2 linked regions of the Acuticoccus sediminis genome follow. The protein of the gene in region 1 binds, or shares a complex with, the protein of each later gene. Links are inferred from orthologs where the notes say so. Each region holds a gene or a part of one and is shown in the gene's direction. Other genes may lie near its edges.

Region 1 (3,230 bases):
GCCTGATCGATCCCTACGGACGCGTAATGAATGAAATTTTGCTAAACCAGTTGGCTTTTCGTGACATTTCGCTAAGTGAAAGTGTCTCGACGCTGTACTCGCGTGTGGGTAACGGGCCGTTCTTCCTGATCGTCGCCCTACTACTCGCGTGGGTTGCGTCGAGACGGCGGTTCGCGGGCTGACATAAGGCAATTCGTATAAATGTGTGGACGGGACAAGCCCGCCGCACTTCACGGATAACACTTTTAACTTGAGGCGACGCAACCAGGTAGGGTAAAGGTTGTTCGTCTCCCGCAACCCGAGGCGACCTTCGGGTCGGCAACGCTTCGATACTGTGTTGGAGCGCATCGTGTTTGAGGGGAATATGAAACGGGTTGAGGTCATGGCGCCGCGCAAACAGCCGAATCCGATCGATATTCACGTCGGTAGTCGTCTGAAGTTGCGCCGAACGATGGTCGGAATGACGCAAGAAAAGCTGGGCGACCAGCTTGGTGTGACCTTCCAGCAAGTCCAGAAATACGAGAAGGGTGCGAACCGGATCGGCGCAAGCCGGCTCCAGGAGATCGCCCGAATTCTTTCCGTCCCCGTCGCCTACTTCTTCGAAGACGCGAAGGACAATGCTCCCGAGCCGGACCGGAATATGGAATACGGTTTCGCCGAGGATATGACGGCCTCGTTCGACTTACCACAGGTTCCGAGTGGCGAAGCACACGCCCTGGCACGGGCGTTCAGCCGGATTTCGGACGCGCGAATTCGTCGCCGGATCATCGATCTTGTGGAGACTCTGGCTGACGGACAACGTCCGTAACCCACTGAGGGTTCAGTCACGTCTGTTATGCAACCTGCTCAATGGGTTGAAATTACATCGCTCTGTTGACGTAGACATGGCGATCTGATTGATGGTTGCGCCGCCCGCGATGGACCCCTTTCGCGGAGCGGTGCGTTGTGCGTTTTTCGCCAGCGCGTGTGTCCCCAGGGCGGCGGAGCCCCAAAACCCGGAAAGATACTCAATTGGCGCGGCAATCCTACTTGTTCTCGAGTGAGTCCGTCTCGGAAGGGCACCCCGACAAGGTGTGCGATCGGATCAGCGACGCGGTCGTCGATCTCTTCCTCGGAGAAATGCCCGAGGCGCGCGTCGCATGTGAGACCCTCGCGACCACCAATCGCGTTGTCATCGCCGGCGAAACCCGCGGTCCGGACTCCATTACGCCTGAAAAGATCGAGGAAGTCGCGCGCAACGCGATCCGCGATATCGGCTACGAGCAGGACGGCTTCCACTGGAAGACGGCGGACGTGGCCGTTCACCTGCACGCCCAGTCCGCTCACATTGCCCAGGGCGTCGACGCCTCCGGCAACAAGGACGAAGGCGCGGGCGATCAGGGCATCATGTTCGGCTATGCCTGCAACGACACGCCGGTCCTCATGCCGGCGGCGATCTACTACTCCCACCAGATCCTCAAGCGTCTCGCCGAAGTTCGTCACGACGGCACCGAGCCCAAGCTCGGCCCGGACGCCAAGAGCCAGGTCACGCTGAAGTTCGAGAACGGCAAGCCCGTGGCCTGCTCCTCGATCGTCCTCTCGACCCAGCACCTCGACGAGGACCTCACCTCCGAGGACGTGCGCGGCATCGTCGAGCCGTACATCCGCGAGGTGATGCCGACCGAGTGGCTGACCGACGACACGATCTGGTACATCAACCCGACCGGCAAGTTCGTCATCGGCGGGCCGGACGGCGACTGCGGCCTGACGGGCCGGAAGATCATCGTCGACACCTACGGCGGTGCGGCCCCGCACGGCGGCGGCGCGTTCTCCGGCAAGGATCCGACGAAGGTGGACCGCTCGGCGGCCTACGCCGCGCGCTACCTCGCCAAGAACGTGGTGGCCGCCGACATGGCCGACCGCTGCACGATCCAGCTGGCCTACGCCATCGGCGTGTCGCAGCCGCTGTCGATCTACGTCGACACCCACGGCACCACCAAGAACGGCCTCACCGACGAAGCCATCGAGCGGTCGATCGCGAAGTCCATGGACCTGTCGCCCCGCGGCATCCGTGAGACGCTGCAGCTCAACCGCCCGATCTACGCCCGTTCGGCCGCGTACGGTCACTTCGGCCGCGAGCCGGAAGCCGATGGCGGGTTCTCCTGGGAGCGGACCGACCTTGTCGAGGCTCTTCGCGGCAACGCCTGACATGGCGCTCGGCCTCGCAGACCATGCGCGGGGCCCCGGCGGGCCGGCAGCGTCTCCGGACGCCCGGCCCCCATCGGCCGACATCGACATCCGCACTGCCGAGCCGAGTGATCGCGCGACCGTTCGCGCGATCATCGTCGACGCGTTCGAGGGGCGGGAGGCCGTCATCGGTCGCCCCCCCGAGCCGCTGTCGCTCGACGTCGCGGACGCCATCGCCACCCGCACCGTGCTCATCGCCAGCATCGGCGGGGAGCCGGGCGGCGTCCTCGTCGCGCATGCGGAGGGGGACGGGGTGATCGACGTCGAGGTCGTCGCCGTCGCCAAGGCCTTCTCGGGCCGCGGCGTCGGTCAGGCGATGATGCGCCGGATCGAGCGGCATGCCCGCCGGTCGGGCGCGCGCATGCTGACGCTCTACACGACCGCCCGCGTTCCCCGGAACCACGAGTTCTATCGCCAGCTCGGCTTCCGCGAGGCGCGGCGCAGCGGCATGTCGACGTTCGAGCGCATCCACTTCGAGAAAACGCTGATCGGCCGGGTGCAGAAGGCGCCGGTGGAGGGCCTCTACGGCCGCCGCCGCGTCCACGGGCACAAGGTCGATGCGGCCTACGACAGCCTCGCGCTGGACCTCGCGCGGCCCGCCGATCTGGCGGCGCTCTTCGGGGACCGCCCGGTGCGGCTGGAAGTCGGCTTCGGCGGTGGCGAGCATCTCCTGCATCACGCCCGGACGACGCCCGGCATCGGCCTCATCGGCGTCGAGCCGTTCGAGACCGGGATGATGCGCACGGCCGCCGCCATCCAGGCCGAGGGCCTCGCCAACGTGCGCCTCTACATGGGCGACGCGCGACAGGTGCTGGACTGGCTGCCGGACGCCTCGCTCGACCGGGTGGACGTCCTCTACCCCGATCCGTGGCACAAGCAGCGCCACTGGAAGCGCCGGTTCATCTCGGCGGACGGGCTCGACCGTCTGGCCCGGACCGTGCGCTCCGGCGGTGTGGTCCGCTTCGCCTCGGACATTCCGCACTACGTGGACTGGACGCGGGCGC
Region 2 (3,055 bases), on another replicon or contig:
GCGCCGCGTGCGTCGCGACGACGACGGAAAAGCCCAGCACGACCTTCGGCAGAAGCGCAAGGTTGTTCAGAAACCGGCGGTTCGCCTGGCCGCGTGAATTTTGAGACATCGGTTCATCAGACCCAATCGGATTCCGGACCGTGCGGTAATACGGTATGAGGATTGCCGGATCCTGTCTCCCGCGTGCGGCCGCCGGGCGTTGATCGGGAGCGCCGGAACCTCCATGTAGAGGCCGAAAAAATGTGACGCCCGTCACATTCCCGCGTTGACACCCACGGGACCACATCATATCTCCGCGACAACGCTTGGCACTCACCTCGGTCGAGTGCCAACAGCGGGAAGCACTCAGAGACCGGGCAGTTTCGCCCCTTTTGTCATGAGGACAGATATGAACTTCCGTCCGCTGCACGACCGCGTCGTCGTGCGTCGCATCGAGTCCGACACGAAGACCAAGGGCGGGATCATCATCCCGGACACCGCCAAGGAGAAGCCGCAGGAAGGCGAAGTCGTCGCCGTCGGCCCCGGCGCCCGTAACGAGAAGGGCGAGCTGGTCACGCTCGACGTCAAGGCTGGCGATCGCGTCCTGTTCGGCAAGTGGTCGGGCACCGAAGTGAAGCTCGACGGCGAAGATCTCCTCATCATGAAGGAGAGCGACATCATGGGCGTCGTCGAAGGCGTCTCCGTCTCCGCGTAATCCACCGCGCATCAGACCAGTTTTTCAGGGAGCCCCACAATGGCTGCTAAGGAAGTCAAGTTCTCGGCCGAAGCGCGCAACAAGATGCTGCGCGGTGTCGATATTCTCGCCGATGCCGTGAAGGTGACGCTCGGTCCGAAGGGCCGCAACGTCGTCATCGAGAAGTCCTTCGGTGCCCCGCGCATCACGAAGGACGGCGTGACCGTCGCCAAGGAAATCGAGCTTGAGGACAAGTTCGAGAACATGGGCGCGCAGATGGTCCGCGAGGTCGCCTCGAAGACCAACGACCTCGCCGGTGACGGCACCACCACCGCGACCGTTCTCGCCCAGTCGATCGTCCGCGAAGGCGCCAAGTCGGTTGCCGCCGGCATGAACCCGATGGACCTGAAGCGCGGCATCGACCTCGCCGTCGCCGAGGCCATCAAGGACCTCACCTCCCGCTCGCGCACCATCAACACCTCCGACGAGGTTGCGCAGGTCGGCACGATCTCTGCCAATGGCGACAAGGAAGTCGGCGACATGATCGCCCACGCCATGCAGAAGGTCGGCAACGAGGGTGTCATCACCGTCGAAGAGGCCAAGTCGCTCGAGACCGAGCTCGAGGTCGTCGAGGGCATGCAGTTCGACCGCGGCTACATCTCGCCGTACTTCGTCACCAACGCCGAGAAGATGACGGTCGAGCTCGAGGATCCCTACATCCTCATCTTCGAGAAGAAGCTCTCCAACCTCCAGGCGATGCTTCCGATCCTCGAGGCCGTCGTCCAGTCCGGCCGTCCGCTCCTGATCATCGCCGAGGACGTCGAGGGCGAGGCTCTGGCCACGCTCGTCGTCAACAAGCTCCGCGGTGGCCTGAAGGTCGCGGCCGTCAAGGCTCCGGGCTTCGGTGACCGTCGCAAGGCCATGCTGCAGGACATCGCGATCCTGACCAACGGCCAGGTGATCTCCGAGGACCTCGGCATCAAGCTCGAGAACGTGTCCGTGGACATGCTCGGCCGCGCCAAGAAGGTCACGATCAACAAGGACGAGACCACGATCGTCGACGGCTCGGGCGACGCCGAGGACATCAAGGGTCGCGTTGCTCAGATCAAGCAGCAGATCGAAGAGACCACCTCCGACTACGACCGTGAGAAGCTCCAGGAGCGCCTCGCGAAGCTCGCCGGCGGTGTGGCCGTCATCCGCGTCGGTGGTGCCACCGAGGTCGAGGTGAAGGAGAAGAAGGACCGCGTCGACGACGCCCTCAACGCGACCCGCGCGGCCGTCGAGGAAGGCATCGTCCCGGGCGGTGGTGTTGCGCTCCTGCGCGCCAAGGTCGCCGTCGCGAAGCTCTCCTCCGACAACCCGGACGTCGCGGCCGGCATCAAGATCGTGCTGCGCGCCCTCGAGTCCCCGATCCGCCAGATCGCCGAGAACTCCGGCGTCGAGGGCTCGATCGTGGTCGGCAAGATTCTCGAGAACGACAACTCGGACTTCGGCTTCGACGCCCAGACCGAGGAGTACGGCAACATGATCGAGAAGGGCATCATCGACCCGACGAAGGTGACCCGTTCGGCCCTGCAGGACGCGGCCTCCATCGCCTCCCTGCTCGTGACGACCGAGGCCATGATCGCCGAGGCCCCGAAGAAGGACGGCCCCGCGATGCCGGCCGGCGGCGGCATGGGCGGCATGGGCGGCATGGACTTCTAAGACGTCAACCGAGCCGCCCGTCTCCGGACGGTGGTCGGTCGCCCCAGGGCGCCCGACCGCGCGGCTCCGACGTCTTCGGAGGGACATGGCCCGGCGGCGCGGCGCAGCGCCGCCTGCCAAATTCGGAAAAAGGTCGTGCTCCGCACGGCCTTTTTTTGTGCCCGACCTGTCATTCGACCGCCGTGAGGTGCACGCTAAAGTTCCCGCAAGCAGGGGAACCATCATGCCCGTCGACGCCACGCCCGACCCAAACGCCGAACAGCGCGAGTACTGGAACTCCCCCACCGGCGACAAATGGGTCCGCAATCAGGGTGCGCTCGACACGCTGTTCGTGGAGATCACCGCCGCCCTCCTCGACGCCTCACGGCCGACGCGGACGTCCAGCGTGCTCGACATCGGCTGCGGCGCGGGGGACACCACCATCGCCTTCGCAAAGCGTTCGGGCGCAGTGCTTGGCGTCGACCTCTCGACGAGCCTCCTCGCCCGCTGCAGGGCCCGCATCGAGGCCGCGCGGCTCGCCAACGCCACCGTTATCGAGGCCGACGCGCAGACCCACCCCTTCCCGCCCGACAGCTTCGACCGCGTCGTCTCCCGCTTCGGCGTGATGTTCTTCAACGATCCGGTCGCCGCCTTCACCAATGTGCGCCGGGCGATGGGCGCGGAGGGGCGGATCACCTT

The links.
Region 2: the proteins of metK (region 1) and groL are in contact, whole or in part, in a cryo-EM structure (PDB 8P4O), measured with the Escherichia coli proteins. The link is inferred for Acuticoccus sediminis from one-to-one orthologs.

Annotation. Positions count from the first base shown.
Region 1 is NZ_QHHQ01000010.1:164,001-167,230, reverse strand. What follows is about bases 191-3,099. They hold metK (methionine adenosyltransferase), read left to right. Parts: upstream 191-1,011; coding sequence 1,012-2,187; downstream 2,188-3,099. Other genes in these bases: DLJ53_RS36570 (GNAT family N-acetyltransferase), read left to right, coding at 2,159-3,099; DLJ53_RS30930 (helix-turn-helix domain-containing protein), read left to right, coding at 383-808. Outside these bases: lnt (apolipoprotein N-acyltransferase), read left to right, coding at 1-182; more of DLJ53_RS36570, read left to right, coding at 3,100-3,230. UniProt on the Escherichia coli protein: Catalyzes the formation of S-adenosylmethionine (AdoMet) from methionine and ATP.
Region 2 is NZ_QHHQ01000001.1:1,665,655-1,668,709, reverse strand. Bases 222-3,055 are described here. They hold groL (chaperonin GroEL), read left to right. Parts: upstream 222-733; coding sequence 734-2,377; downstream 2,378-3,055. Other genes in these bases: DLJ53_RS07285 (class I SAM-dependent methyltransferase), read left to right, coding at 2,601-3,055; groES (co-chaperone GroES), read left to right, coding at 389-694. Outside these bases: DLJ53_RS07300 (methyl-accepting chemotaxis protein), read right to left, coding at 1-109.